4 regions of the Paenibacillus sp. FSL K6-2441 genome follow, and region 4 is predicted to be linked to each of the others. Evidence: riboswitches for the same ligand, from Rfam matches in the RefSeq annotation. Region 4 holds a riboswitch; each other region holds the start of a gene.
What was found. A riboswitch is a leader RNA that binds a small molecule or an ion and turns the genes downstream of it on or off. The one in region 4 is predicted to bind thiamine pyrophosphate.

Region 1: another riboswitch for thiamine pyrophosphate. It lies ahead of tenA (thiaminase II); the one in region 4 lies ahead of NSQ80_RS14530 (thiamine phosphate synthase).
Region 2: another riboswitch for thiamine pyrophosphate. It lies ahead of NSQ80_RS16550 (ECF transporter S component); the one in region 4 lies ahead of NSQ80_RS14530 (thiamine phosphate synthase).
Region 3: another riboswitch for thiamine pyrophosphate. It lies ahead of NSQ80_RS02775 (ABC transporter substrate-binding protein); the one in region 4 lies ahead of NSQ80_RS14530 (thiamine phosphate synthase).

Annotation. Positions count from the first base shown of each region.
Region 1 covers NZ_CP150174.1:2,643,327-2,651,146, forward strand. Annotated here, with positions in the region: gene NSQ80_RS12035 (hypothetical protein) at 1-238, opposite strand, end outside; gene NSQ80_RS12040 (histidine phosphatase family protein) at 354-953, opposite strand; gene NSQ80_RS12045 (zf-HC2 domain-containing protein) at 1,023-1,625, opposite strand; gene NSQ80_RS12050 (sigma-70 family RNA polymerase sigma factor) at 1,622-2,215, opposite strand; gene thiE (thiamine phosphate synthase) at 2,542-3,228, opposite strand; gene thiD (bifunctional hydroxymethylpyrimidine kinase/phosphomethylpyrimidine kinase) at 3,225-4,043, opposite strand; gene thiM (hydroxyethylthiazole kinase) at 4,040-4,888, opposite strand; gene tenA (thiaminase II) at 4,954-5,640, opposite strand; TPP riboswitch at 5,796-5,899, opposite strand; gene NSQ80_RS12075 (hypothetical protein) at 6,130-6,432, shown strand; gene NSQ80_RS12080 (hypothetical protein) at 6,546-6,668, shown strand; gene NSQ80_RS12085 (alpha-mannosidase) at 6,692-7,820, opposite strand, start outside.
Region 2 covers NZ_CP150174.1:3,594,755-3,602,574, reverse strand. Annotated here, with positions in the region: gene NSQ80_RS16575 (aminotransferase class I/II-fold pyridoxal phosphate-dependent enzyme) at 1-41, opposite strand, end outside; partial or broken gene NSQ80_RS16570 (pyridoxamine 5'-phosphate oxidase family protein) at 170-448, opposite strand; gene NSQ80_RS16565 (AraC family transcriptional regulator) at 692-1,477, shown strand; gene NSQ80_RS16560 (hypothetical protein) at 1,687-2,622, shown strand; gene asd (archaetidylserine decarboxylase) at 2,665-3,462, opposite strand; TPP riboswitch at 3,644-3,755, shown strand; gene NSQ80_RS16550 (ECF transporter S component) at 3,864-4,469, shown strand; gene NSQ80_RS16545 (ABC transporter ATP-binding protein) at 4,469-6,094, shown strand; gene NSQ80_RS16540 (energy-coupling factor transporter transmembrane component T) at 6,091-6,894, shown strand; gene NSQ80_RS16535 (YheC/YheD family protein) at 6,991-7,820, opposite strand, start outside.
Region 3 covers NZ_CP150174.1:660,220-668,039, forward strand. Annotated here, with positions in the region: gene NSQ80_RS02755 (hypothetical protein) at 1-198, shown strand, start outside; gene NSQ80_RS02760 (ABC transporter ATP-binding protein) at 218-1,033, opposite strand; gene NSQ80_RS02765 (ABC transporter permease) at 1,063-1,833, opposite strand; gene NSQ80_RS02770 (MTH1187 family thiamine-binding protein) at 1,830-2,123, opposite strand; gene NSQ80_RS02775 (ABC transporter substrate-binding protein) at 2,181-3,218, opposite strand; TPP riboswitch at 3,407-3,516, opposite strand; gene NSQ80_RS02780 (cold-shock protein) at 3,823-4,023, shown strand; gene NSQ80_RS02785 (cold-shock protein) at 4,196-4,417, shown strand; gene NSQ80_RS02790 (cytochrome c biogenesis protein CcdC) at 4,608-5,099, opposite strand; gene NSQ80_RS02795 (beta-propeller fold lactonase family protein) at 5,251-6,786, shown strand; gene NSQ80_RS02800 (sulfate ABC transporter substrate-binding protein) at 7,211-7,820, shown strand, end outside.
Region 4 covers NZ_CP150174.1:3,159,337-3,167,156, reverse strand. Annotated here, with positions in the region: gene NSQ80_RS14565 (Gfo/Idh/MocA family oxidoreductase) at 1-358, opposite strand, end outside; gene NSQ80_RS14560 (AraC family transcriptional regulator) at 513-1,337, opposite strand; gene NSQ80_RS14555 (membrane protein) at 1,492-2,535, shown strand; gene NSQ80_RS14550 (helix-turn-helix transcriptional regulator) at 2,724-3,515, shown strand; gene thiH (2-iminoacetate synthase ThiH) at 3,584-4,699, opposite strand; gene NSQ80_RS14540 (thiazole synthase) at 4,703-5,482, opposite strand; gene thiS (sulfur carrier protein ThiS) at 5,487-5,690, opposite strand; gene NSQ80_RS14530 (thiamine phosphate synthase) at 5,696-6,340, opposite strand; TPP riboswitch at 6,455-6,557, opposite strand; gene NSQ80_RS14525 (aromatic acid exporter family protein) at 6,779-7,702, shown strand; partial or broken gene NSQ80_RS14520 (3-beta hydroxysteroid dehydrogenase) at 7,812-7,820, opposite strand, start outside.

The DNA.
Region 1 (7,820 bases), 520 kb from region 4:
CCAATTCCTCCAGGCTGAACTGACGACGACCATCAAACAGCAGGGTGTTCAGGAAGCGCAAATCCTCCATACTCATGCTGCCGATATAGCGCTCGATAAAATCGCGGCGCCCTACTGTCTGCAGGATGGATTGAATCAGTTCATGCTTCGAGTGCCCGTTGCATTCACAGCGGTAATGATCCGCTATTCTGCTAAGTTGTCCGATATCGGCATAAGTGAGCATATCCGCAAGATTCATAGTTTTACCGCCTCGCCGTTTTAATCCCATTATGGGAAGGTTTTCCGGCGTTTATTCCCTGAAAGCAAAATTATTCCATGAAATAGGCAAAAAAAAGAAACCGGCCTAAGCCGATTTACTTTGGTTCCTGGACGCTTTCCTGCAGATGACGCGTACAATTATAAAGCCGCAGGTCCCAGGATTGCTCGTTTTTCTCCAGAATGGTGAGCGATAAGTTGCCGATGCGCTCCTGGCATCTCTCCTGATACAAGGCAATGTATAACTGAGCCAACAGGCCGCCGTGGGTAACGACCAGGATGTTATTCGACGGGTAACGCTCCGCCAAATCGGTCATAAAAGACAAGGCCCGCTGACGAATCTCTTCATCCTTCTCCTGCCCGAGTTCATGGCGATCCCAATCTTTTCCCCATAAGGCTTCCCTTTCTGTTAGCGTCAGCCCCTCAACCTTGCCAAACGACCGTTCCATCAACCGTGGATCCGGATCGTATAGCGGAATCCCGAGCGCATCGGCGATGATCGAACCGGTCTCCCGCGCCCGTGACAACGTGCTCGTCAGGACGAAATCCCAGCGGTATTCGTTTTCCTCCTTCAATCTTCTGCCCAGCAGCTCGGCTTGACGCCGTCCCTCATCGTTTAACGGAATATCGCTTTGTCCTTGAATTCTTCCGATTGCGTTCCAATCGGTAAGTCCATGGCGAATCAACCCAACGAGCATAATCATCCCCCTTTAGATGTAAAAACGCCCCGCCCGCTCCGAAAGCGGGAGAAGCGTTAGGACCCAAGTTTATCTTTTGGTTCGGCGCAGCCCTTTCCAGGAAAAGAGTGCCAGCAGCATACCGCCCATGGACAGGTACATCCAATATTGCGGATAGGCCGGACCCATTTGTACCGCAAAAGGCTCTACAATCCCACGCGAGACGCTAGTTAAGGCGATTGAGAAATCCTCATACGTATCCGACTCCGATCCCGCTACCACAACGGCGGCCGGGAGAATCCCGGTCGTCGGCTCGGCACTTTTCTGGTCCGTCGTAAAATGATCCATCAGCAGGAATCCAAAACTAAAGACGAAGATCGCAAGGAAGCTGGCGGCCCAAATCACCACCCGCCGCCGAATACGACGGGTCACGCCGCGCTTCACATCGGGAGCCAGCCAAGGCGATTCGGCATAAATCCGGTCCATCACTCGCCGGTTGACCGCTTCCGCTTGCTCTTCTGTCACTTCGATCGGTATGTACTGCAGCATGTCCAGGCATTCTTCCCATTGTTGGTATTCGCCCGCGCAAGACTCGCAGCCCAAAAGATGCTGTTCCAGCATTAGCCGCTGTGGGTGTTGTTCGGGCAAGTCCCGTAACAATCCGAACAATTCTTGGGCCTCTTTACAATTCATCTGCTTTTCATCCCTTCGTAATGCTCGTAGATGGGTTCATAAAAGTAGGGTTCAAGCTGACTCTTTACACTGCTGCGCGCCCGGAACAATAGCGACTTCACGGCGCTGACGCTTTGTCCCAGTATGTTTGCGATCTCCTGGTAATCCAATTGATCGTATTCACGCAAGATCAAAGCTGACCTTTGCTTCTCCGGCAAATTGTTGATTGCTTCTCTCACCATGCCCACTTTCTCGTTCCGCAATACCGCTTGCTCCGGGGCGACTTCGCTTGGGGCTACGGGAATAATCCCGCTTTCCTCCAAGGGGACGTTGCCGTTTCGTTGCTTGCGGAGCTCGCTGAGCACCGTGTTACGGGCAATCGTATACAACCAGGTTGAGAAAGAAGCATCCAGCTCTCTAAAGGAATGCAAGCTGCGAAATGCTTTATAGAACGTTTCCGAGCATAAATCTTCAGCAAGCAGCTCTAAATGAGCGCTCTTTAACATGTGATACACGAAAGCTAGAATCTTCCGCTGATACCTTCGCATCAGCTCCGAGTACAGTTCCGTGTTACCTTCCTTAATTTCGCGAATCATTTGGGAATCCGTCATTTAGGTGCGATCCTCCTCGCGCTTCCATGGGCCATCTTCCCGTTCGATTCTTTCCTAAATTATTACCGAACAGGGGCGAAAAAGTTGCGGTGATCTATGTAACATAAACTAAAAAATATCATACCAACAAGACAGCAAATTAACAGCATTGCCAAACATTGAGGATATTATACCATAGGAGTAGGAATTAAAAAAATATGCGTTCACGCATTATTCATGACAAAAGCGAAATTAATACGAATCCCCTTTACCATATGATCCACAAATTCCCAGACCCTTGCCTGGGGCAAGGGTCTGGTCTGCGTATTGCGTATATGATGAAGCTCTCAAGTTGTGCTTGTGCCGGCATCCGTTGTCGCGTATAACTGCGCAGCGGCTTGGCGGACGTCATCCGCCAAGGTTATGGCGGAGATCACGGCAACGCCATCGGCACCGGCGCGAATCACGTCGCCGGCTGTTTCGGCCGTAATGCCGCCGATGCCAACCAGCGGCAAGGTGATCCCGCGGTCGCGAAGCTCGCGGAGAATCGCCGGCCCTTGCGGCGCTTTGGCGTCCGCCTTCGAGGCCGTGGGGTAGATCGGCCCGATGCCGAGGTAATCGGCGCCATGCCGCACGGCGGCCTCCGCCTCGGCGAACGTGTGCGCGGAGACGCCGAGAATGCGGTCGCCGATCCGGGCGCGGACCTGCGCGGCCGCCTCGTCCTCCTGGCCGACGTGAACGCCGTCGGCACCGATCGCAAGGGCCAGTTCCACGTCGTCATTGACGAGGAACGGCACGCCCCGCCGGCGGCATGCGGCCAGCAGCTGGACGGCAAGCGCCCGCAGCGGCTCCCCGGTGAGCGCTCCCGGTCCTTTCTCGCGGAACTGCACCAGCGTCACGCCGCCGTCCAACGCCGCCTCCAATACGCGGAGCGGATGATCGCGGCAGTTCGGGCTGCCAAGGACCAGATACGTGCGCAGCAGCTTGCGCATCCAATCCGCCGCAATCCGCCCGCTTCCGACCCCGCCGCTCATCGGGACGCTCCTTGCAGCCGGCGATAGGCAAAATGGTTGGTCGGGCCGTGCCCTTGCCCCAATCCAAGCTCATGCTCAATCGCCGCCTGAATGAAGGCTCGCGCGGTTCGCACCGCCTCGAAGGCCGGTGTTCCTTTAGCAAGCTCTGCCGTCAAAGCGGCCGAGAACGTGCAGCCTGTGCCGTGCGTTTGTGACGTAGGGATCCGCCGCTCCACCAGTTCGCTGAAGGTCGCGCCGTCATAATACAAATCCACGACCTGCTCGCCGGCAGCGGCATCATGCCCTCCTTTGATGACGACCTGCTGCGCCCCGTAAGCACAGATCCGTTTTGCTGCCTCGCGGCGGTCCTCCATGCTGCGGATGGACAGGCCGGACAGCACCTCCGCTTCGGGAAGGTTCGGCGTTACGATGTACGCCAGCGGCAGCAGCTGCGAGCGCAACGCCTGCACCGCTTCCGTCTGGAGCAAGGAAGCTCCGCCTTTGGCGATCATCACCGGGTCGACAACGACCCGGTTCCAGCCGAACGCGCGGATTTGCGCGGCCACCGCCCCAATGATTTCGGCGCTGAACAGCATTCCGGTCTTTAGCGCATCTACGCCGAGGTCGGAGCCAACCGCATCGATTTGCTCTGCCGCAGCTTCCGGAGGCAGCGGATAGACGTTGGACACGCCCAGCGTGTTCTGAACCGTCACGGCGGTGATCGCCGACATCCCGAATACACCCAGCTCCTGGAACGTTTTCAGGTCGGCCTGGATGCCAGCCCCGCCGCCGCTGTCCGACCCGGCAATCGTTAAGGCTCTAGCGATCTGGCTCATCCGACCCACCATCCGCCGGCTCCGGTCGCCTGAAATTCACGCACTGCCGCGTGCCCTTTGAGCGAGTGCGGGTGCAGCTTCGCCAGCTCGTCGAGGAACGCGATCTGGAAGCTGCCCGGGCCGGCCGAAGCCGTCCGCTCGGCGGCACGGGACGCGGCAGCGCCATAGAACGCCAGCCCGGCGGTGCCGGCCAGCAGCAGATCGCGCTCCACCGCGGCGAAAGCCCCCAACACCGACGTCAGCAGGCAGCCCGTGCCGGTCACCTGGGTGAGCAGCGCGTCGCCGCCGCTCACGATCCGGCACTGCAGCCCGTCGGTGATGACATCTTCACGGCCGGTGATCGCCACGACCGTGTTCAGCGCCCGCGCGGCCCGCACCGCGAGCTCGGCCGCCTCGGCGCTCGCGGTGTCGCCGGCGTCGACGCCCTTGATCTCGCGGGATTCCCCGACGAGATGGGCGATCTCCGCCGCGTTGCCGCGCACGAGCGACACCTTCACCTCGCGCAGGATGCTCAGCGCCGACTCGGTCCGGAAGGCGGTAGCTCCCGCGCCCACCGGGTCAAGCAGCACCGGCACGCCGTGGGCGTTCGCCGACTGGCCGGCAAGGATCATCGCCTCCACCTGCGGCGTCGACAACGTGCCGATGTTAAGGACAAGCGCGCCGGCGATCTTGGCCATATCGGCCACCTCCTCCGGCGCATACGCCATGACCGGCGACGCGCCAAGCGCGTACAAGCCGTTCGCCGTAAAATTCGTGACAACCACGTTCGTGATGTTATGAACGAGCGGTTTCGTATTTTGCACCTTTTGCAGCACTTCGGATAGCTCTTTTTCCAGCAAACTCATATAAGTTCAACCTCTCTTTCGATCATTTGGCTTTGGGCATGGATGGATAGCGAATCGGCGCGGAGTTACAGCTGAAGCACCGGCACCGCAACCGGCCAATCTTCCAACCGATACGCCATATCCCAGAAGAGATATTCGAGCTGGCAGCTCTGCAAAAAATGCTCGGTCATGCGTTGACGCTCCGCCGCATTGGCGGTTTCCGCCCATTGGTCCAACGCCCGCATGAACTTCTCTGTGACGCCTCCTGCCCGTTGACCGTAAAAAGTGATCCACTCATAGTACGGATGCTCCGGCGTCGGCTGCACTTCCTCCAACAGCTTCTTGCCAATCTCCAGATAAGTCCACGGACAAGGCAGGAGCACGGCGTATATTTCTCCCAAACTTCCTTCGTGGGCCACCGTCAGCATATGACGGATATAATGATGAGCCGAAGGGGCTAGCGGAAAGCCTTGCAAATCTTCAAATTTCACCCCGGCCACCCGGCAAAAATTGTGATGCGGATGAATCTCACTGTTTAAAATGAAATCGATCTGTTGATTGAACAACGCAATCTCCTCGCGGGTCTGGCACTTGGAAATCGCGATCCCGTAAATTCGCATGTAAGCATTCAGATACTCAAAATCTTGCTTGACGTAATGAATGAGCTGTTCTTTCTGTAACCGGCCTTCCGCAATACCTCTGACAAAGGGATGATCAAATATCGCTTGATAAATTCCGTCCGCCTTCCTACGCAACTCTTGAGAAAATCCCAACTTCTCCACCTCCACAAATTTTGGCAAGGAAATCCTCTGAGAGGACAACGGCAAACCGAGCTGCCAGAGCACGCAAAAAAGCCGCTCCGTAGAGGGAGCGGCTGGATGAACCCTAGGCATACCGATATACTCATGGCAGCCTAAGCGCATGTCACTTGGGGCCGGCTCCACTTTCCTACGCTAGTATGAACTAGATCAGGTTCAAAGGGTCCAAGATGATCTCTTGTCTCAGCCGATGACGGCGCCCCTAGTGGATTTCCTATGCAATTCAATTATTACTCTACCGGTCCCTGCCTGGATTGTCAATCCCGTCCAGATGGTGGAATAGGTGGATCGTTTGCGTCTCTTCGTCTACACCAACCCCGCGCGGTTGCATAGCATAAATAACAGGGCACTCCTAGGAATCGATTTAGGATCGATTTCGGGATCGGTTCGACCTGTTCCCCATGACAAGCAACTGGACTCCATCAAGTTAAGGAAGGTAAAGCCATGAACTCAGCCGGAAAGAACAAGTCCTCGTCTTCCAGCAAGAAAAACGGCAAAAAAGGCGGCTTCCGGCCTAAAACCCCGGAATACACCGTAGCTGCGCTGCTGCTCTCCGGCAAACTACGCGTGGATTCCGTCCAGTTATACCGAAACGCGACCATGTTCGTCTCCTTGGTTGGCGAGTACAAAACGATCAGCAGCGACGCGAACGCCGATAAACTGCTGAATTTCCTCAATGAAAACGGGGATCTCACCATCAACGACATCATTAATGCCATGAAGAAAAAAGCGGACAGTTCCTCCTAATGCTGGCGTTCGTTGTCGTAAGCCGGAGTTGCTCCAAATGCCTGTTCATTTCAGCGGACGCCAAATGGAGATTGTACGCTTTGAACTTAATTACGATTACGGGGGTTTGCCACATGGGTCAATTTGACGGCGAAGGTTTTTCCGAATTGATTGTGATCATTATTCTGGTGGTTTTATTTTTCTATGGTTCCAACGATATTGAAACGCTAACAGGCGCCCCCACTTCCGACAACTGAGGAGGCGCCCGTTTCGCCCATCTTTATTTCAACTGAAGACGAATCGTCTTGATTTCATAAGGCGTCACTGTCAGCTCAATCGTATCTGCGGAGGACAGCTCTCCGGCCGGACGTTCCATCAGGTCGGTTTCCTGCCAGGACGCCACGGGCACTCCGACGTGTAACCGGACGCGGCCCCGGCCGCCCTTATATTCATGGAAACGGACGATCACGCTATCGTCGTCTTCCGCTTTTTTCACCGCATCGATGACGACATCCGCACTGCCGCTCGTTTGAAGCAAGGAGAACGACGGAGTATGAGCCGTACCTGGCGTAGCGTATACCGGTTGATTCAGGAGCGCTGCCGCCTGCACGGTACCGCCTTCGGACCAATCCCCCTCATGCGGATACAGCGCATACGTAAATTCATGCTCGCCGCGATCCGCCTGCGGGTCTGGGTACGTTGCCGATTTCAGCAGCGACAGGCGTATCACATGATCCTTAATGTCATGCCCGTACTTGCAATCATTCAGCAGACTAACCCCATAGCCGCGCTCCGACAAATCCACCCATTGATGCCCGACCGTTTCGAAGCGGGCGAAATCCCACGACGTGTTCCAATGCGTTGGGCGCTTCACATTGCCATACTGAATGTCGTAAGTCGCTTCCGTCGCCCGAATGTCCACTGGAAAAGCAACCTTCAGCAGCTGCTGACGTTCCTGCCAATCCACCCAAGTCCGGAAATCGATCCGCCGGTTATCGGCATACAGAATCATCTGCTGGCGAATCGTCGAGCTCATGTACGTCCAGGTAAATGTGACGACAGCCCGCAGCGTACCGGTAACGACCTTGCATTCTTGGAGTTGCTCAACCTCGCGCTGCTTCTCCTGATAGAACACATCGATGTCCCAAGCCTCAAACATTTTGGGCTTATCCTCAAACACCTGCAGCACGTTGCCCTGTTCGCCGGAAGCCAGCACTTCACGGCCAGCGACGCGGTCGAAGATGGAGATCAGCTGCCCGCGGTCGTTCCACTCAATGTTATAAATCGGAGTTTCAATCCCGTTTGGCCGCGCTTTAAACGGTTCGCTTGTCACCGCGTTATTTGCTTGCCCGTCCTTCTTACGTTGGATCGTTACAAAGCCAAGCGGCGGCACGTTCTCCACGCGTACC
Region 2 (7,820 bases), 440 kb from region 4:
GATTTGACGCTCTCGTTTAACTGCTCCGCGAGTGGGTTCATCACATTCATCCTTCCAAATCGGTTTGATATTTTAGGACAGTAACGTCTTAAACTGCCTAACATTATATCATTTCGACTCGGGCACGTCACGGTGAAATCACAACGGATTTGGCTTATTTTTCTTAGTGGGCCGGGCAGGCCAGCTTGGGATCGGTAAAACACGACGGAATGATCGCATACTCCTTGGCTACCGTGAAGCAGACCTGCGGATCCCGAGTGATCTGCTTCATTTTCTCTCCGGCCAGACTTCCGTGAAAATAGAAATGCTCGCCATCATAAACGAATTTGAGCGGCGTGACCCGGCTCCAGCCGTCCTCGCCTACCGTACCGAGAAAACCGAAGCTCATCTCCTGCAAAAACTCGCGAATTTCCGCCTCTTCTGTGATGCTAAATTCTTTTCTGCGCATGGATGGTTCCCCCTCCGATTGTTTGACATTCAGCTTACGCCGGAAATTGACAAGAAAAAAGAACCAATTTACATTTGAGGGTGTATTTCGAATGAAAGCGGCCTGGGGGGATATTTAAACCCGTGCGCTTTAAAGGTATAATAAAGGTGATAAACTTGTCCTCGTTATTAAAATAGGAGGGCAGGATACTGTACGGATCAGGCAAAATGATGCGTTTGTAGTTTTTTTATGGGGGGGAAGGACATGCTTCACGTTTCACCATCATCATTTGAATTGAAGCCGGCATTCGCCAAAATCGTATGCGAACCCGGTTGGAAATGGCACAAGCGGGAGAAGCCGTTGCAGAATTATGATCTCTTCTATGTGTGGAGCGGTGAAGGTACGGTTGTCCTGAACGACCAACCCATTCCGGTCAGTAAAGGCAGCTGCTTCCTGTTCCGAAAAGGGGATCACACCAGTGCCACGCACAACCCGCAGAAACCGCTGGTGCTGACGTACATTCATTTCGACGTCCATGAGCCCGTGACGGAAGTGCCGGGTCCCTACCGCGTACTGGAGGATACGCTGGATTTCGAATATATGTTGTCTCGTTACGTCCGTTTATTCTTGATGAAAGCCTATGCCGCCGAGGAGGAGGCCCAGCTGATTCTCAAGCAGCTGTTGATCCATTTGCTGCGGGAGGAGCGGCAAGTGCCGGTGGAGAAGAAGGTCAGCAACCAACTGCATGAAGTGATTCATGAAGTGGCGAATTATGTGCTGCAACATCCCGGACTTCCCCACAAAGTGCAGGATTTGGCTGCCCGGGCGGGCTTATCCCCGCGCTATTTCTCGATTAAATTCAAGGAAATTATCGGGATGTCCGTGCAGTCTTACATCATCAAGTCAAGGATCGACCGGGCGCAGCATTTGCTCCTGCATGCCGGCATGAATGTGACCGAGGTTGCGGATGCGCTGGGGTATCGGGATATCTTCTTCTTCAGTCGCCAGTTCAAACAATATACGGGAAAAAGCCCGTCCGAAATCCGCTAAGCAGGCTACTCTAATCTAACCCAACCCACCCTAAAGTTAAATAAGCTTCATTTATCGACCGCCGGGCTTCATGCTCGGCGGTTTTTCCGCTTGCCCTGCGAACCGTCTCCTTGACCAAAGTCTAGGGAGCAAACCGGTCCCGCGCCTGTGGTGGTTCACGGGAACCTTGATATAAGCTCAGGATAGATGGAAATAGAAGGAGGACGAAAATGCGAAAGAAACGTACATCCCAAATCGCATGGCTGGCGGCATCGGCCGTACTTCTGGCCCTGGCTTCAGGTTGCGGTCCGGCGGAAAATGAAACGCTGCAGCAGCAATGGGGGCAGACCTTGGGGAATACCGTTGATTCGATAAGCCAATCGATTAGCGAGACCGCGGCATCCGTGCAGCAGTCGGTGGCGCTGGCCGCAGACGAGTGGAAGGACGATTTGACGTTCACGGGACGCTCGCATGACCTTTCGACAAGCGAAGCCATCGGCAACGCCAGCAAGCTGCAGCTGGAGAATGCCGTAGGGCGTCTTGAGTTGAAGGAAGGCACGTCCGATCAGATCGTGGTGAAAGCGACCATCCAGGCCGCGGATCTGCCGGCACGTAAGGAGAAGCTGGATACGTTGTTTGAACAGAGCGAGGTGACCGTCACCTCTCAGGGCAATACGGCTCAGGTGCGCGTGCACGCCAAAGGCGCGCCGGACCAAAATTTATGGGATTGGGCGCAGAAGGAGCTGCATTTTACCGAATTCCGCATCGATTATGTCGTTGAGGTCCCTGCCGGGATTCAGGAGTTTGAAGTCACGAACCATGTCGGGGAGATCGCGGCGAGCGGGCTTACGGGAACCTACCGGCTGAAGGGAGAGGTCGGGTCGATTCGGGTCGAGGATGCCCGTCTGTCCGGGGATTCATCGATCCGTACAGCCACCGGCAGCATCAATCTAGATATTCTCACGCTGGATACGGGCGGTCAGCTTCAAGCCATCACCGATGTTGGCAGCATCACGGCAACGCTTGATCCGTCGTTAGCCTGCGATCTCGAAACGTCCAGCGAACTGGGCGAAGTCATTGGAGCCGCGAAGGGACGAAGCGAGCGGGGCGGCGGAGGGCCGTTGGTCGCGCTGGAGACTTCCATCGGCAGCATTACGGTGCAATAAAGGGGAAGAGCCGGCCGAAGCCGGCGGGCGATGATCACTGAATTAGCTTGGTTTTGCGGAGTTAAACCGGCCCAGCGCTTCGCCCATCCGTACCTTCTGTCCGGGCGCAAGTTCAGGCAATGGGGTGAAGGTGCCGTTCTGGGTGAGCAGAACGACGGTGGATCCAAACTCGAAATAAGCCAGGTCGTCGCCTTGCTCCCAGGATTTTGCCGAAGGGTCGGTGTACTGGATGCTGCTCACGTTCATCGCGCCGACCTTCACGAGGGCGATTTCCCCATAGTCGTGGGAAATGTAAGTGATCAAGCGTTCGTTTCGGCACAACACCTTCTTCATATGGCGCATGCCAAAATCGTTCACCGGGTAGACCCGGCCTTTGATGTGCTCGCATTCCAGCTTCTTGCCCGTCACGGGTGCGTGAATCCGGTGATAATCGGTAGGACTCAGATAAAGAACAAAGGCGTAACCGTGTTTGTACAATTCTACACGAGGGGAGCCGTCCAGCAGCGCTTCCAAGGAATAATCCTGTCCTTTGACGTTCAAGATCGTGCCGGATTGCACCTCGCCCATAAACGTAATCAGCGCGTCCACTGGACTGATCATCACTCCCGGCTCCGCGTGCAGCGGGCGCATGCCCGGCTTTAATTTGCGGGTGAAGAACTCGTTTAACGTGCGATATTCCCGAAGCTCCTTCTCCGCTTCATGCAGCGGAATGCCATACGATTTTGCGTAAAAAGGGATCATTGCTCGGCTAACCCCCGAATGGGAGAACTTGCCCATCAACCGGGATAACCATTTCCGGGAGGAGAGCTCTGTCATCCATTTCATCCATGTCGCGGCCAAATCGCATCCTCCTAGTCTGTCCAGTAATGCTGCATTGGTATTGATGAATTCGTTGCCACTTCCGCTTATCTTGACACAGAATCAGGCCGAAATCAATACAGGACGGGTAACTCCTAGTTTACAGATTTGTACAAATTTAGGCTTGATGCCTGGGCGGAGTTGGTGTATGTTTATATCAATCGCATAGGGATACGGGGGCTTGAGCGAATCAGGCTGAGATAGCGGCATATTGCGCCGCGGACCGTTAATCTGATCTGGATAATGCCAGCGTAGAGAATCGATCGTCCGGGACTTTTTGTGCCTATGTGCGCCCCCGTGACCTGACCGCCGTCTGAGCTTATTCAGGCGGTTTTTTTTACGATGCGAGGATTTAAACCAAATGATCAAGAGGAGAGATGAAGATGTCGGAGGTTGTTCAAAAAAGAACGGGGCGTGGCCTCAAGCTAAGCGATGTGCTGGTGATGGTGTTGGTTTCGTTGGTGCTGGGCGTGGTGTATCACTTCTGGAGCTCGGTGTACAATTTGTTCTCCCCCCTGTTCTTCCAGGCCGATGAACTGGTGTACGGAATGTGGTTCCTGGCTGCAACGCTGGTGTTCTTGCTGATCCGCAAACCGGGGGTGGCGTTGATCGCGGAGGTCGCTGCGGCCCATGTGGAAATTTTGTTCGGCAGCGAATGGGGAGTTCAGCTGATTCTTTACAGCGTGCTGCAAGGCTTAGGGGCGGAGCTGGTGTTCGCTGCGTTCCGGTATCGGAAATTTTCCGGCTCCGTTGCTGCATTAGCCGGGATCGGAGCTGCCGTGGGTTCGGTTATCCCGGATTTCTTCTACGGATATGTGCAGGATTACGAGCCATGGCTCTTGACCGCCAAATATGCGATGCGGGCCGTCAGCTCGGCGCTGATCTGCGGGTACTTCGCTTATGCCGTTGTGAAGGCCGTAGAGGCGACAGGGGTTACGACGCTGCTGCGACCGGTTGATCCGAAAGACTATGCGGCGTTGAATGACTGATGCGGAAGGAAACGACGGCAGCTGAGGTCCGGGAGCTGCGGCTCAAGTTCCCGGGTGAAGACCGGTTTGTGTTTAAGGATTTGGATTTCTCGGTGCGGCGCGGGGAGCATGTGCTGCTGCTGGGTCCCAGCGGATGCGGCAAATCGACGCTGCTCCAGGTGCTGAGCGGCATCATTCCAGACTTGGTAGAGATTCCGATGCGCACGTCCGCGCAGCAGCTTCCCTCGTCGTGGCGCTTTCTGTTCCAGGATCCGGATACGCAGTTTTGTATGCCTTATGTGGATGAGGAGTTGGCTTTTGCCTTAGAAAATTTAGGCGTGCCGAAGCAGGATATGCCCGCGCGGATGCAGGCCGCATTGGCCAAGGTGGGCCTGGACCTGCCTGAGATCCATGTGCCGATCGATTCGCTGTCCCAAGGGATGAAGCAACGGTTGGCGCTCGCATCGGTGCTGCTTGGCGATCCGGAGGTGCTGCTGCTGGATGAGCCTTCGGCTTTGCTGGACCCGCAGGGCCGCGAGCAAATCTGGCAAGCGATCGCCAAGGTGGCCGAGGATCGCACCTTGATTATCGTGGAGCACCGGATCGAGGAGTTGACGGCACTGGGGCTCGTTGACCGCGTCGTGTTGTTTGGACCGGACGGGCAGGTGCTGGGCGAGGGGGCACCGGACGTAGTGTTTGACACGTACCGTTCCGAGCTCATTGAGTTTGGGATCTGGTATCCCGGCGTCTGGGAGGCGTATTTTGCCACCGAAGCCGGCCGTCGATTGCTAGAGCCGGTGAAAGATGAACGGCGATTGGATGGACCTGCCGCCGTGGAACTGACCGATTTTTGCGGGTTCCGGCAAGGGCGGCCGGTGATTGAAGTCGGGCAAGCCGCCGTGTATCCCGGGGATTGGATTGCGATCACAGGACCTAACGGTGCTGGGAAAAGCTCGCTGTTGCTCAGCCTGATCGGCTTGTTGCCATCAGAGGGAGCATTCGTGCTGCAGGGAAAGCGGATCGAGACAGGGAAGCTCAGCCGCCGTGCCCGCAGACGAATGCTGGAGTCGACCGCTCGTGAGATCGGATTTGTGTTCCAGAATCCGGAGTTTCAGTTTGTCGCCGATCGGGTGGTGGACGAAGTCGCCTTCTCGCTGAGGGAGGACGGACTTGGCGACGATGCGCTGAACCGTCGGGTGACGGCGTATCTGGAGCAGTTTGGTCTAACCGGCTTGGAGATGCGGCATCCTTACCAGTTGTCGCTGGGCCAGAAGCGGCGTCTTAGCGTGGCTGCGGCTGCGGTGCGCGAGCAACGGCTGCTGTTGCTAGATGAGCCGACCTTCGGCCAGGATGCGGCGAACACGTTCGCCATCCTGCAGCTATGCGAGGCGTTGCGCCGGCGCGGGACGGCGATTCTTATGGTTACCCATGAAGAGCGGATTGCGGAGCAGGTGGCCACCCAGCATTGGGAGGTGCGGGACGGACGGCTAACGTCGCAGCGGTTGACCCGGCGGGTGGATCGATCTCCGGCAGGTGCCGGTGAGTCACCTGGATCAAATGGATCGGCCGGACGGGGAGCGGATACCACCTCCGCGAAAATCAAACAACACGGGAGTTCCGGTCCAGAGGCGGTGATATCAAGATGAGACGTTTTCTGACCCCGAAGCGGCGGACTTGGCTGCACCAGGCGAATCCGGCCGCCAAGCTGGCGTTGATGATCCTGCTGTTTCTGCTGACGTTATTTACGCACCGGCTCGATTTTATTTTTTATCAGGCGATCTTGTTTACGTTCCTGCTGTTCCTGTTCAGCGGATATGAGCCCTGGAAAGTCGCCTTGCTTCTGTTCCCCTTTGCACTGATTTTTGCCTCCTCAGCGGCGACGATGATTCTGTTTGGCAAAGGGACGGAAATTTGGTGGTCGTGGGGATTGTTCCGCATCTCCGAAGAAAGCTTTTACCGGGGGATTCATATCGGGTTTAAAGCGGTGGCCTTTGCCGCCGAAGGGCTGTTGTTCGTGTTGACGACTCCTTCGGTCGCCTTGTTTTACGCGCTGATGCAGCAGGCGAAGCTGCCGCCAAAATACGCCTACAGCTTTATGGCCTCGGTCCGGCTACTTCCCATGGTCTGGGAGGAGCTGCTTGTCCGACGCAATGCGCTGCTGATCCGCGGCGTTCGCCGTCCGCGCGGACTGCCCGGCCTTGTCGCGCATGCGAAGCTGTATGCTGTGCCGCTGCTATCCCAGAGCATCCGGCGGGCCCATCGCGTTGCTGTCGCCATGGAAGCGAAAGCGTTCGACGGGAATCGGCCGCGCACGTATTATTACCCGACTTCCTATTCCCGGTACGATGTGCTGACATTGCTGCTCATCGCCTTGTTTGCGGCTGCAGCTTACTTGCTGGCGGTCTTGTACCCGCCATTTCACATTGCGGATGTCCGTTATCATTAAATCTATGAAACGAAAGGGCATGATTCCTTCCGGAGGCGGTTTGCAGCCTGCTCTGTGGAGAGGAATCTGCCCTTTTTTTGGGCTTTGGTCATTTGGCTAGGCCCGGTCCGATTGGTCTAACAAATAACGGGCGTAAGCCATCGGCTGACGATACGAATCCTTCCAAGCATCCAGCAATCCGGCTTTTCGAAAGCCGTAACGCTGGTCACGCCCATTGCATTCGATAAAGTAAGGCTTCCCGCTTGCGGTTAAGCCAATGTCCAGCCCCAGGTCGGCGAGATGCGGGAGACGGTTGCCCAGATAGCGGGAGATGGTCAGGGCAAGCTCATTGACGTGAGCAAGGGCCGCCGGGACGATCCGCTCCGGGAGCGCTTTGGCCAGCAGTTCCTCAGCGGGAAGGGCTTCGCCGCCTCTGGCGAGGTTGCACACAAAGCTGCCTGCAGCAGCGACTTTGGCGAAGCGCCCGGTCACGCTCCAATCGCCTCCGCCGCCCCGCTGGACGGTGATCCGCAGATCGATGGGGCGCTGCTCGTATTCCGCCAGCGGAATACGCTCTTGCACGAGATACGGCGTACGCCGTAGCATGCGCCGGGCCCAGGGCGGCAGTTGTCCCCGGTGCAGTCGAACCGTCCTCCATTGCTGCTTGCCTAGTGGCGAAGCATAAGTGAGTTCCCACCCTGACGACGGCATATATCGCAATCGCATTACGCCATGGCCAACGGAGCCGCGGATCGGCTTTAGGATGAGGTCACTATGGCGGGACATCATTTTCCGCAAGTTGCCGGAGTTTAACGGCATCGCCGCCGGAAGGTACGGCCGCAAGTGAGGAGCGCCCCAAAGCAAGCGGTGGATGAAGTCTTTTCCATAACGGTTGGTCGTATTAAAGATCGTGATGCCCCGGGCATTCAGGGATTGGAGTTTTTTTC
Region 3 (7,820 bases), 2.2 Mb from region 4:
GACATGAAGTTAAGCGCCTATGAGCAGGTGCTGGACCGGACGCCGAATCTCTCAGATCCGGCGGAACCTTTAGAATCCATCGAATCGGTGACCTGGCTGATCGCCTTTGCAGGGGAAGCCAAGCATCTGCAACGATGGGTCGAACTGATGCTGGATGTGGATCAGGTGGAGGTTACTGAGGTTGCGATGGATTTCTAGCAGCAGGAGGAAGTCTGATTCAGACTCCTCCTGCTGCTGTTTTGCGTTGTTCCGCCGCCATCATGGCCGCAATCTCCCGTTTTAATCGCATAAAATCGGGATCCTCCGTCATTTCCTCGCGCCGCGGCCGGGGAAACGGCACCTGAATGGTATGCAGCACACGGGCTGGCCGGTTTGAAAATAAAACAATCGTGTCCGAGAGCATCAGTGCCTCCTCGATGCTGTGCGTAATCATCAGGACGGAGCGCTTATTCTCTTCCCAAATGTCCAGCAGCCAGCGCTGCATTTCGCTGCGCGTTAAGGCGTCCAGCGCACTAAACGGCTCGTCCAGGCACATCACTTCCTGGGGGGCGAGCAGGCCCCGCAGGAACGAAGCTCGCTGCTGCATGCCGCCGGATAACATATGGGGATAAGCCCGTTCAAACCCGCTTAACCCGGCTTTTTGGAGCCAGTGCTGGATGTCCGCACGGGAGCTCCGGCTTCCGGCCTCGGCGATTTCCTGCGCCAGCACGACGTTCTCCTCGATCGTCCGCCAAGGGAATAACGCCGGCTGCTGCGGCACGTAACTGATATGTCCGCGCTGGCCGGTGACTGGGCGTCCCTGAAGGAGCACTTCGCCTTGATCCGGCGCAGTCAGGCCGCCGATGACGTGAAACAGCGTGCTTTTGCCGCAGCCGGATGGGCCGATGATCGACACGAATTCGCCGGCCGGCACCCGCAGCGAAATGTCTTGAAGGACCGGGACCTCCCGGCGTCGGTCGCGGAACGTTTTATGGATCTGCCGGACCTCCAGCGCGGGGATGGCGTTATCTCTATGCGTTGATGCTTCGCTCATGAACCAAGCCTTCCTTTCCGTAAGCTGCCCTATCTCCGGTCGTTCGCCGGTTTATAGCGGACAAGCCATTTTTCCAACAAAGCGACGCAGGCGAACATCGCGAGGCTGATCGCCACGATGATGGCGATGGCGACAAAGATCTTATCCGTGCGGAACGACGCCTTCTGCAGCATCATATAGTAGCCGATGCCCTTGTCCGCGCCGATCCACTCGGCAATGACCGCCCCCATGACGCTGTATGTTGCGGCGATTTTCACCCCGGACATGATCGAAGGGATCGCGTAGGGCACCTCCAGCTTGCGGAAAATATCCGCCTTGGACGCACCGATCATTCGCATATAATCGAGCATCGCCCGATCCGTGCGGCTCAGTCCGTCCATGGCCGCCACGGCGACAGGGAAGAAGCAGACGAGCGTAATGACGATAATCTTCGGCAGGATGCCAAATCCAAACCAGATCATCAGCAGCGGCGCCAGCGCAATGGTTGGCACGTTTTGACTTAGGATGATCAGCGGATATAGCGACGCCTTCAGAAACGGGACATAATGCAGGACAAACGCCGTCAGCAAGCCTACGAGCGTCCCGATGGCAAAGCCGATAAGCATCAGCCGCAGCGTCGCCGCCGTGTGTTCCCCTAAGCTGGCCGCACCGGCAGCCGCTTCACGACCGATATCCACCGGGCTGGGGAGAATCCACTTCTCGATGTGGAACCAGGCGGTAGCGCCCTGCCAGATCAGCAAAAACAAGATGACCGCCACGAGGGGCGGCCAGATGCTGTGCCAAAGGCTGCGGAGATTCATGGCCGATATTTTTCAATCAGCTTATCCATGCTGACGCCTTTGGGATTGTACGAAATTTTAATTTGCGAAATGATGCCCGTACTGCCGAACTCAATGACGGCTTCGTTCATTTTCTTCACGATGGCCAGCAGCTCGTCGAGATCCCCCTCCATGGTCGTCTCCAGGGGGTTCACCTGATATTTGACCCCGGATGCTTGAATCACTTCAATGGCCCGGTCTACATAGGGAATGACGTCTTCGCCGTTGGGTGTCTTCGGAATGATCTGAATGCTTAATAACGCGTTTGGCATGGGTGGGTTCATCCTTTCGAATAGGGATTTGGCATCATTGGGTTAAAGTATAGTAAATTATTCGCTTGGCAAAAACTCGTTGGTAAAAGCGGCATCTACGTCAAGCGGTTTTTCCAGCAGCTTGCGCTCAAACATCCAATCGGAGTAGTTCTGCCACACTTCTTTCTTCTGCTCGCCCCAGCGCGGAGCATCGTCCTTGTATTTCGGGCTCAGCCATTTTTGACTGGCCACCACCAGGTCCTTGTCGAGCTCCGGTACGGCTTTCAACAGGATCTGCGCCGCTTCTTCCGGATGGTCGATCGCATAATTGTAACCTTTAGACACGGCCCGCATAAAAGCCTTTACCAGCTCGGGGTTGTCCTTGATCGTCTTCTCGTTTGTCACGAGTACCGGGGTGTAGTAGTCCAGCTTCTCGGAGAAATCCTTGACATACAGCATGTCGATCGGCTCGCCCCGCAGCTCGGCCTCAATGCCTGTCCAGGCGTAGAAAATCCAGGCAAAATCAATATCCCGCTTCACCGCCGTAAAATAATCGGCATCCCCGATATTAACGAATTTCACCTTGTTGACATCAGCGCCTTGCAGGTCCATGATCGATTGGATCACCGCTTGTTCCACCGGAGAGCCCCAGCCGCCGTAGGCTTTGCCTTCGAAGTCTTTAGGCGATTTAATATTCTTGTCTACGGGGGCAGCGAAGCCGGACGTATTGTGCTGAATGATCGCGGCAATCGAGACGAGCGGGACGCCTTGGATCCGGCTTTGCGTTACGTTCTCCTGCACGCTGACGCCAAACGGCACCTCTCCGGAGGCAACCATCGCCTCAGCACCGCCGGAACCGGGCAAGAGGATGTCCACATTCAGCCCTTCCTCGGCGAAATAGCCTTGATCCTTGGCGACGTAAAGCCCGGTGTGGTTCGTATTCGGGCTCCAGTCGAGCACGACTTTAACATCTTGCAGCTCTGTGTTAGAACCTTGATTTGGTGCGGCGGCTTCGGTATTTTGCCCGCTTGGGTTTCCGGCTTTCGCCTTCCCGGCGCTGTTCCCATTCGCTCCGCCGCAGGCGGACAATATCAGCAGCAAGCAACTGAGAAACATGGCCAGTGCGGTACGTACTTGAACTTTCACGACTTCTACTCTCCTTCGTTGGTGTAGATTTCCGCAGCTTGTTCTTGGTATAACCCTGGATGTGCGTCCTTAAGCGTAACTTCCAACTTCCGGATACAAAAAAACGTCCCGGATCCGGGACGCAATAGGCAATGGAAATGACATGTAGAATAAGTTCATCACCATGGTATGGCTCCCTACGCTGGCATTATCCAGATCAGGTTGAAGGGTCAGTATCTTGGAGGGATACACTCTCAGCCGGCCAATTCCAGCACCCCTGAACAATATGACTGCAGATTACATCTGTCATTATAGTTTTCGCCAACTGGATTTGTCCAGTCTTTCCGGACCAGCTTGCAAAAACCAGGGGATTTGCTTTTTATCTGGCAAAAGGATATAATGAGTTCAAATCATGGTTTTGAAAGAGGATATCATTCACGCATTGAAAAGGGTGTCACTTTATAAAACTGGAACTTTTTTCAATGTGTGAATTTTTTTTATACAAGTGGTGCATGTTCAATAAGGGTCAGCCTTTATTGAGCGACTTCTGTTAAAAAAATGAATCATGTTAATCTTGAAACAGGAGGTATTCCCCATGGAAACCGGAACAGTGAAATGGTTTAACGCTGAGAAAGGTTTTGGCTTCATCGAAGTGGAAGGCGGAAATGACGTATTCGTTCATTTCAGCGCAATCACCGGCGAAGGCTTCAAAACCCTCGACGAAGGCCAACGCGTACAATTCAACGTGGTTCAAGGCAACCGCGGCCCGCAAGCCGAGAACGTTGTAAAACTGTAAGTTAGTTAGGAACTGCTCTTAATGCGTGCTCGCATTAAGGGCAGTTTTTCTTCGCGAAGATCATTCATGAGGTTAATTTTTCAGAAGTCCGCTTCTGATGGTACATATAAAGCTGCAACAATTACATCGATTCACCTGGTTGGAACGTTCACCTTGAAGAGGAGGGGAATTTATGAACTACCGTAAAAAGACGTTAGAGGAAATTCCTGAGGAAAATACGCCGGTATGGACCTGCACTAGCGATGACTGCAACGGGTGGATGCGGGACAATTTCACCTTTGAATATAGCCCCGTATGTCCGCTCTGCTCGTCCGAGATGGTCATGGGGATGCGCATGCTCCCTCAACTGAGCAATCCAAGCTCCGATCAAAGATCGTCGTCCAAGAAGGCATAGGCGAAAGCTGCTGCCGGAATCGGAGAGCGCGGTGAGCAACAACAGCCGTATTCGCTTCATGCGAGTACGGCTGTTGTTGTATTCATCCGGGTGATAGATTGGAAAGTGATGCAAAAATAAAATCTCCATAAAAGGATTGCATCTATATAGAAAATTTAATATGTTTGAGGTGCTGCAACGGTTTCGTGAATCATGAGGAGGCGGTATTCCCGGTCATTGCCCGGTATTGCTTGAGCATATACAGCCGCCAGCGAATAATCATGCCGTAAGCGAGCAGGAAGAACAGCGCCGCGGTTTGCATGACGGAGACGTATTGTTCTACGGCCTCATGCAGCAAGAGACGGACGACAAGCAGTCCAATCAGGATAAAGATAAAGCTGCGGGAACGTTCCGCGTAAATTTCGCCGCCGATGTTCTCGAACTTGGTTGTCCGAATCAACGGATAGGAGAACAGGAGCCAACCGAAAGCGAAGGCGATTACGCCCCACAGGAGAGGAATGTGCGTTTCCGGCACAACAAACATGAAGAGGCCGGTTGCCATTCCTAGCGGGGGAATGATGATTTTCTTCACCGTGACAGGCCGACGACTGGCTTTCAGACGGATAAACAGAACAGCGACGGCCATGGCCATCGCACCAACGGTAAAGGCGGCTTGCATATAAGAGGGATTCATTAGGTTCATAGAGGTTCCCTTTCTGTAAGTATATAGTATGTATATATTGAGTATTTAGCGAAATGGAATAAAGTGACTAGCGAATAGCGATTCGCGAGAACATTATAACATACTCGTCTGCACTTGTTTCAAACTTGGTAAGGGAAGGGGAAGAAGGAAGATGAATAGCGAATTAACGGTCGCCGTCCATTGCTTGTTGTATTTAGATTCCAAGGAGGATCGCATGGCCAATAGCGAACAGATCGCCTGCAGCGTCGCGACCCATCCGGCCCGTGTACGTAAGGTGCTCAGCCTGCTTCGCCGCCACGACCTGGTGACGACGAAGGAAGGGGCCCGCGGCGGGTACTTGCTAAAGTGCGAGCTTTCGCAGGTTACTCTCGGCGATTTGTACCGCATCTTCGCTCAAGGATCGCTGCATCCCAACTGGTGTTCCGGCAGCGAGCACTCTTCCTGTAATATCTCCTCGAACATCCCTGCCGTGATGAACCAGATCTACAGCGGGGCAGAGAAACAGGTGGAGATGTTTTTTGATCGGCTTCCGTTGTCTGAAGTGAAGCAGATGCTGGATGAATTTGAGAAAGAGAAGGAAGAGAAATCGGTGAGCAAGGAAGCTGGACCGAATTGGCACTTTTTTGTGGGTTCTTATGCTGATCGCGGGGAGCCCGGAATTTATCTCTGCGAGCTGCAGAGGGATACCGGCGAGATGCGGGTTATCCACGAGACTGCGGGCCTCACCAACCCTTCCTTTGTGACCTTCGATGCGAAGGGTATGCGATTGTATGCGGTAAGTGAACAGACCGAAGGGCAGGTTGCTGGATTTGCGGTTGATCCTAAGGATGGGAAGCTGACGATGTTGCACAGCGAACGGGCAACGCATGGGGCCGACCCGTGCCATCTGGCTTTGAAATGTGGGCGGGATCCGTTTTTGCTGGTCGCCAACTATTCCAGCGGGCATGTGAATGCCTTTGCACTGGAAGCGGATGGGTCGTTAGGGGAAATGACGGCCCTGATCCGCCATGAGGGAAGTAGTGTAAACCAGGAGCGCCAGGAATCGGCTCATGCTCACAGCATTGTGCCTAGCCATGATGGACGGTTCGCCTTCGTCTCCGACCTGGGAACCGACCAGATAGTGATCTATCGGTTGGAGTGCGGACGGCTAGTAAAGCACGGGGTAACCCATTTGCCGCCGGGGACAGGTCCACGGCATTTCGTGCTCCATCCGTCGGAACGGTTTGCTTACGGCATGAACGAGTTGAACAATACGATGACGGCATATACTTTCGATCCGGTGGAGGGGCGGCTTGAGGCGATCCAGCACGTCAGCTCCCTGCCGGATGATTTCCGCGGGGAAAACTATCCGGCCGATATTCACTTCTCGCCGGACGGACGTTACGTATACGGCTCCAACCGCGGACATGACAGCATTGTCCGTTTCCGCATCGATCGGCACACCGGTCGCCTCGAGGACCCGGAATGGACGAGTGTGGGGGGCTGCTGGCCGCGGAACTTCGCCGTCCTGGACGACTATGTGCTGGTGGCGAATCAGTACAGCGGCAATATCGCCGCCTTGCGGCGTGATCCCGAGAGCGGCAGTCTGACGCCTGCGGTGCATAGCTTGAGTATCAGCAAACCCTCCTGCATTGAACCGCTGCCGGCAGACTTTGCCGTGGGTAAGCATCCGGCAGGTTCCATGTGAATCAGAAGCTTCATCTCATATCCAAGCGGACGAAGGATCCGATCCAGACACCCGAAGGCCTGCATTTTGCCGGTCTTCGGGTGTTTTGCATTGTCTGGAAGGGAGGTCCGCAACCCATACCGCAGCCTGTACCGGCTATAAGGGAGGCTTATAAAAAAATTGATTTTTTTGCATAAAAAGGTTTGACATTTCTGGGCTGCCGCATATAAAATAACACCATAGCATACTAAACAGGTAGGAATAATTAAAAATGTTCTCACCGTACGGACGGAGGAACGCTCTACTTGCCTTGGCAGACACGGGTAGTGGCTCGGTTTGACCGTAGGGGGTGGGGCGTTTCTCCGTTTTCCGTTGTCAAGTGGTTGATACGGTGGATGCCTGCCCTGCCCTAGTAAAGCGAGAAAAGAGTATGGGGAGTGATACGATGAACAGAAGGTTGAAGCAAGGGGTTCTGATGAGTCTGGCATTGATATTGGTTGGGGTCCTGGCGGCTTGCTCGTCCAACACGAGCGGCGGCAACGATGCGGCCAGCGCGGCAGCCGGGAATTCCGGCGGCGGGGAGAAGCCCAAAGCGGTGGAATTGCTGAACGTATCCTACGACCCGACCCGGGAATTATACGAAAATTATAACAAAGCTTTTGCGGCATATTGGGAGAAAGAAAAAGGACAGAAGGTCACCATTAAACAGTCGCATGGCGGATCGGGCAAGCAAAGCCGGGCTGTCATTGACGGGTTGAAAGCCGATGTGGTTACCCTGGCGCTGGGATACGACATTGACGCCATTGCGGAAACCGGGCTGATCAATGAAGGCTGGCAGCAAAAGTTCGAGCATAACAGCTCGCCCTATACCTCCACGATCGTATTTCTGGTTCGTAAAGGCAATCCCAAAGACATCAAGGATTGGAACGATCTGATCAAGGATGGCGTTGAGGTGATCACGCCAAACCCGCAAACCTCTGGCGGGGCGCGGTGGAATTACCTGGCGGCATGGGGATATGCCCTGCATCAAAACAATAACGATGAAACTAAAGCAC
Region 4 (7,820 bases):
CGGCCGCAGCAAGCATCTCCCGGGCATCCTGCAATGTAAGCGCTAACGGTTTCTCGCAAAAAATATGCTTTCCCGCCTGAGCTGCCGCAAGTGCGATTTCCTTATGGGCGTCGCTGGGGGCATTGATGTCGATCAGGTCGATATCGTCTCTGGCGACGAGCGCTCGCCAATCCGTGGTCGTTTCGCGCCAGCCCAGACGATTGGCCGCCTCTTGCACCGCTTCTTCGTTACGGCCGCATAATACAGCCATCTCCGGCTTTAAAGCGTCGGGGAAAAACATCGGCAGCGCCCGATAGGCGTTGCTGTGGGCTTTGCCCATAAACTTGTAACCGATCATTCCAACTCGCAGCGGGTTCATCGAATTCCTCCGTTTCGCGGGTGTAGTCAAAAGTTTTTTTAAATTTTACTTTTTCAACCCCATTATAATTAGATTTCCTTGCGATCTCTCGCCAGTTTATGCGTATGTATGGACAAAATATGCGTTTTCCCATTCTCTGCAGGTACCCGTTCAGCTATCGGGATGGGCGCAGGCTGGAAGGGACAGTGCCCCGCAGCTCCTTAAACACGCGGTTAAACGTACGAATGCTGCTGAAGCCGCACTCCAGAGCGATTTCCATAATACTGAGATCGCTGGTCAGCAGCTGATGTTCGGCGCTTAGGACGCGAACCGTGTTGAGATAAGTTTTGAAATTCATGCCGATGGCGGCTTTGAAGGAACGGCTGAAATGGGAGGGCTCCATGGAAAAACGTTTCGCCATCACCTTCACGTTTAATTCCTCCCGGTAATGGTCCTCGATATAGGACAAAATTTGCTGCATCCGCGCCCGGCGGGACTCGTACTTCTCCTTGGTGGTACGGTCCATCGGCAGCGTGTCCACCGCCCTTTGCAGACTGCCGCACAGCTTTAAGATGCCGGCTTTCAGCAGCAGGGGATAGCCAGGTTTCTTTTCGTCTTTTTCCCGAATTAGCTCGTCCAGGATCGTTTTCACTGTTTCGAGCCCCGGAGTACCTGCCGGAATAAAAGGTGAGGCGAAGCGAAAGTCGGACGGCCAGCTTTTTGTCATCGTGATCCACTCCGGTTTGCAGATCAGAATGATAATTTCCGACTCCAACTCTCGGCTGTCAAAATAGTGGATATCGTTGCTGCCGCAGATAACCATGTCGCCTTGCCGAAGCAGGCGGATTTCTTCATTAACCCCAATCCGGATGGTGCCGGAGAGGACATAAATAAACTCGATTTCAGCATGGAAATGAGGATAAAACGTAATGTTCGTGCTCTGGTAGATATCCATCGGAAGCTCGGGATCCAATTTCCAATTTTGATAGAACGATTTCACTTTTAGATCCCTCCGTGTCGTTAAAATCACATTCCCTCCTAAATGTACTGCATTTTGGCGGGAGATTCCTCTTTTTTGTTTCAAGAATAGATGGAAGAGCTTGGACATAGGATGAAATTGGGAGAATTCAAAAAATGGAAATGAAGGTGGCAATATGAATGATCGATGGGTCAAAATATTTCAAATTGCCGTTACCTACATCGGTACGGTGGTCGGCGCCGGTTTTGCTTCGGGACAATCGATTATGCAATTTTTTACCCTTTATGGCTCGGTTGGCGCCGCAGGGATTATCATTTCGACGTTGCTCTTCATGTGGTTGGGGACGAAAATGATGATCTATGCCCATCGAATACAAGCATTTTCTTACCAGGAATTTAATGATCATCTGTTTGGCCGCCTGTTCGGCAAGGTTGCCAACTTCCTGACCCTGCTGATCCTGCTGGGGGTTACCGCCGTAATGCTATCCGGTACCGGTTCGATCTTTGCCGAGCAGCTTCAGCTGCCTTATCAACTCGGGATCATCGTGAGTATCGTCTTGAGCTATCTGGTGATGACAAAGGGGATGAACGGTATCGTGGTTGTGAATGTGCTGGTTGTGCCGATGATTCTTCTATTTACGAGCTTGATTGCGTTCCGCGCGATTGAGCCGGAAGGTCTGTTCGGGATCAACGGCTTCCAGCTGCAACAACTGGAAAGTTACAAGTGGGTGCTGAGCCCATTTGTGTATGCTGCCCTCAACTTTGCTTTTATCCAGGCTGTGTTGATTCCGCTGGGGAGCGAGGTTCAGGAGGAGAGTACATTAAAATGGGGCGGCTTTTGGGGTGGTATCGGGCTTGGCTCTATGCTGTTGATTTACCATATTGCTTTGAATTCCCGGATGCCTGAAATGCTTAGTTACGAGATTCCGATGGCGGTCATCGTCCGCGACCTCGGCCCGTTTCTGCATGTGCTGTTTCTGTTAGTGCTCTATGGCGAGATATTTACGACCCTGATCGGCAATGTCTTTGGCGTCACGCGACAGCTGCAAAGCCTCTATCAGGTGCCCAAAAACATGACCATGCTGATCATCTTAGTTGCTTGCTTTGTGATTAGCCAGGCTGGTTTTGCTTCCTTATTAACATACCTGTACCCCATGTTTGGATATATTGGGATGCTGCTGCTTATTTTATTGGCGTTCCGGCGGTTGCCTCTTCGTTAAGCTTCCTGTTTCCATGTGCTGCTGAAAATATCACGGAACCGATTTCCCGGCTCGTTTATACTTAGGAAAATCGACTATTTCCCGAGCAATAAAGCTGGTATTTAGCGATTCGCAACCTGTAGTTGACAGATTGCCAACTTCGCTTGGTCGATCGGTGACGGAGGAGCAGCTATGATGGAGGCGGGGTGATGAAGAATATGGATTTTGCAGATAAGCTGCAGAACTATCGGAGACAAAAAGGAATGTCCCAGGAAAAACTGGCGGAAGCGATCGGCGTATCACGCCAAGCGGTTTCGAAGTGGGAGTCGGGTCAGTCATACCCGGAAACGGATAAACTGATCGCATTATGCGAATTGTTTGAGGTTAGCATGGATCATTTGGTCCGGGGAGTGCCAACGGAAAAAAGGGAGCTTCCTCCGGAATCAAATGGATCGGCGATGTTCCGCTATCGATATCACTATGAATATAAAAGTGAAAGAACCTGGTTTGGCGTACCGCTTCTGCACATCAATGTGGGGCGCGGGATGTACGTGGCCAAAGGGATCATCGCGATCGGCAATATTTCCATCGGCGCTGTCTCCCTGGGGCTCATTGCGCTTGGCGGTTTAAGTCTGGGTGTGTTGGCGGCGGGGGTGATAAGTCTGGCTGCGATTGCCTTAGCCTTGATTCTGGCGTTGGGCGGCTTTGCGGCCGGTTTCATCGCAGCTGGAGGGGCCGCTGTTGGTGTGTTGGCTTTTGGCGGATTCGCCGTGGGCGTGTATTCCTTTGGCGGCCTAGCGATCGCATCGAGGATTGCCGTCGGAGGTTATGCCAGCGGGCACATCGCCATTGGTGATGCTGTACGCGGAACTTATTCAATGGCGATCCCAGACGGCGAATTTACCCACGTTCAGGCCGAACAGGTGAGGGCTTTGATCAACCAGGAATACCCAAAGATGTGGAAACCGCTGACAGAATGGATCGTTTCATTATTCCATTGATAGGATAAGTAGATGAGCCGGACATTTCCCTAGATATTAGGGAGGGTCCGGCTCGATTGATGTTCGCCCTAGCTTTCAGTTGGGACTAAGATATCCCAGTCTTTAAACACAGGCTGCAGTCCGTTTTGATAGAGCATTTCCCGGATTTCGGCTACGCTACGCTCATCGGATATTTGAAACTGCGGGGTGCCTCCGCCTTGGGAATGGCCCCCAACTGCCGTGGATACGCCGGCTGACATCTTGGTAACGCCAAGGTGAACCAGCCTGTCGCGTAATCGGGCAGGCTCCCGGCTGGATAAGGTGATCCCGGCCCGCGGCAGAAAGAGACGGTAGACGAGCATCACCTGTACCAAAGCCCGATCGGTCACCTGGGCATCCGGTTCGTAATCTCCGAGAAAAGGGCGGAAGCGCGGAATCGATAAGCTGATCTCACAACCTGGATACTTGGTTTGCAAATAATCCGCGTGCATGGCGGCAAAGAAGGCTTCCTGTCTCCAATCGTACAAGCCAAGTAATGCCCCGATATTCACGGCCCGGTAACCTGCAGCACATCCGCGTTCCGGGGCATCCAGCCGATTTCGATAATTGCGCTTGGGGCCTTTGATATGGAGCTTGGCATAGGTTTCCCGGTGGTAGACCTCTTGGAATACCGTCAGGCTGTCTACGCCTGCCGCAGCTAGCTCCTGATATTCGGAGACAGACAGCGGGTTCACCTCAATGCCGATGGATGAAAAATAATTGCGCAGCACCTTCACGCAGTCTCTTAAGTATTCGACCGGGGAATCTTTGCGGGATTCACCGGTTAACAGCAGGATATGACGGATCCCGGTTGCCGCAATCGCTTCAGCTTCCCGTTCGACCTCTTGCATGTCTAATTTTTTTCGCGGAAAATCATAGATCGAACTAAAGCTGCAATACTCACAGTGGTTCACACAATAATCGGACACATACATCGGGGTAAACAATTGGATTACGTTCCCGAACTGGCTTTGGGTGATCTGCTGTGCCCGTTGGGCCATCTCCTCCAAATGTCGATCAGCCGCTGGTGACAGCAAGGCTAGCAGATCCTCCGCATCAAGCTTAGGCTTGCTAAGCGCCCGCCTTACATCTGCATCGCTGTAACCTTGAAGCCGCTGTGGAAAGGGGAAGCCTTCCCAGGATTGGATTTTGTCATAGAAGCTCATCCCTTAGGCCTCCACTTCATCCAGAAATCCGGTTAGCGGGGAAGAGGCTACCGCGTTTTGCTCCACCGGTCCCAGCCCGGCCAAATGAGCTAGTCTGCCGGCCACTACGGCTGCGCGGAACGCTTCGGCCATCCCCAGCGGATCACGGGCGGTCGCAATCGCTGTGTTCAAGAGGACCGCCGCCGCTCCCATTTCCATCGCTTCCGCCGCCTCAGACGGCTTACCGATGCCGGCGTCAACGATCACCGGCAGGCCTGCTTCCTCGATCAGGATCTGAATCAGTTCCTTCGTCCGCAGACCGCGGTTACTGCCAATCGGTGAACCGAGCGGCATGACGGCAGCGGCTCCTGCATCCCTTAGCCGGAGAGCAGCCGACAAATCCGGGCTCATATAAGGAAGGACAACGAACCCTTCTGCGGCCAATACCTCGGTTGCTTTAATGGTTTCCACGTTGTCTGGCAGCAAATAACGTTGATCCTGGATGACCTCCAGTTTAATCCAATTGCCCATATCCGCCGCTCTGGCCAGCCTTGCGATGCGGATTGCTTCTTCTGCGTTGCGGGCACCGGAAGTGTTCGGCAGCAGCGTCATATGTGGAGGAATATGATGCAGCAGATTTTCCTCCTCCCAATCGGGATTCACTCTTCTTAAAGCGACAGTGATGACTTCTGCTCCTGAACGTTCGATCACTTCGGGAATTAAGGTGTTGCGGTTATATTTGCCAGTACCGATAAAGAGACGGCTGGACAACGCCTTGCCGCCTATATGGAATAAGTCCTGCATAGGATCAACCTCCCCCAACAAAATGGACTAGCTCAATACGATCCCCATCCGATAACGGGGTCACGTCATAGTCTTCCTTTCGTACAACTGTACCGTTTAGTTCAACCAACAGCTTTCGGTCCTTCCATGGGGGCTCTGCTAATAAATCGGCCAGTGTGACACAGCTTTCGTTGATCGTCGTCTCTTTCCCATTCAGACGAACCTGCACGTGGTTCACCTCCTTTCCAGCCAAGCTGCTTGCATCGCCTTGCGGTAAGCTTGGGCTTCTTCTGCCGGGTCCGGTGCATGAAACAACCTTGTCATGACGGCAATCCCTTGAGCGCCGCAGCGGATGATCTCTCCCGCTTGATCCGGTCGGATGCCTCCAATGGCGATCATCGGAACCGGGCAAGCCTTCGCCGTAGCAGTTAATGCCGCCAGCCCTCTGCCGGGAAGTCCGGGTTTGCTGGAGGTATCGTACACATGTCCGAACAGGCAATAATCCGCTCCATCTACGGCGGCCTGCACTGTTTCTTCCACCGAATGAACCGACCTGCCCAAGCGCATCCCGCTGGCTAACGGACGAGCGGAGTCCACCGGAAGACTATGGCCGGCTAAGTGGACATTCACTGCCCGCGCGGCCAAGGCCACGTCCAGCCGATCGTTCACGACAATTTTGTTCAGCGGAATGCCTGATTCGAACATTTGTTGAATGATCTCCAGCTGACCTTTCGCGGTGAGCTGCTTATCCCGCACATGAATGTAATCCAAGTAGGGAAGGGCCTTGAGGGATACCCTGAGCAGTTCGGATACGTGGATGGGAGAGATGGAGATCAGATGCAGTTCGGGTGCGGTTAGCGTTAATTTTTGGCTCGTCATATTCATCCCCTCTCAGGTTAGAAATCCAATGCAAAAAAGCCCCCTCCGTAAGGAGGGGGCTAAGTTCAGCAACAGAATGTATAAGCCTAAATAGACCTATTTTCCGGTTCATGTATGCTTTACTCTCCACTTCCCTACGCAGGTCTTAACCCGTTCAGGTTCAAAGGGTCCGAATCTTTCGATTCATCTCAGCCTTGCGGCTCCCCTAGTGTCGATCGATTTAGAATTGTCATGTTTACTATACACGGGGATCCAGATAATTACAACCGTTGAATTGGATTGGTGTTAAGCTGCCTGCTTTAAGCCGTTTCCAAGAAGTTTTCATGAAAATGTCACGATTTATCGCAAAAATAGCCGTTTTGTGATGTTTAATTAAATTGAAGCGAATTAAAAACATCCTCTATAATACGGTCGGAGCTTGATTGGGGAGTGATGAGATTGAAATGGACGATTGGTTTACGCAATCTCAAGACAGGGCTAGCCATCTGTTTGTGTGTGATCGTTGCAGCGTTATTGCGCCTGGAGTATCCTTTTTACGCCGCGATCGCAACGATCATTTCCATGGAAAATTCGGTCACCAACTCATTTACGGCCGGGAAACATCGGACGATGGGGACGTTTGTTGGGGCGATCGTGGGTGCAGGTTTCGCCATGATTGAGCCTGGGAACGCGGTGTATTGCGCGTTAGGCGTCATCGTCGTGATCTATGTCTGCAATTTGCTGAAATGGAATAAGTCGATATCCATCGGGTGTATCGTTTTTTTAGCCATTATGTTAAATCTTCAGCCGGGTGAAAGTCCGATTTTTTATGGGATTAACCGGATCACGGACACACTGGTTGGTATTGCTGTTGCTGTGATCGTCAATTTGGTCGTCTTCCCCCCTAAGCATGAGGCCGATTTGGAAAAGGCGCGGAAAGCCGTCGCTAAGCGGATGGCCGATTTATTCGGGCAGATCACGACGTGCCGGGAAGTCGTCGATTTGGAGAGTTTTCGTGCGGAGCTAAGTTGCCTGGAGAAATATTATCAGCTTTGCAAAGAGGAATTCCATCTGACTCGAGATCTCAGCGAATCGATGGAGCACATCGGCAAAGAAATTGAATCCTATCGCCATATCTATGAGCATTTGGTGATTTTGCAGCAGCTGCTTGCCGAGCATCGACTGTTGCTGGTCGAGGCCGATCATGAACGGAGCGACTCAGCAGAGGTAGGAAACCGTAGTGAAGAGCAGCAGTACAAGATCGAAACCGTCTATGAGTACCACGCGGATTGGATATACGCTGAGCTGCAGAAGCTGGGATTACCGCTTCCGATTAAGGAGCGGGGTCGTTTCCAGACGAAAGCGGAGCTTAAAATATCGTAACGTGGGTATGGTGCCTACGATTTTCTAACGAACAGGTAGAAAGGGGATGTCCCAAGAGCCGTTAAAGGCTTCTGGGGCATCCCTGCTTTTTTAAGCAAAATAGTGTCCTGATGGCACC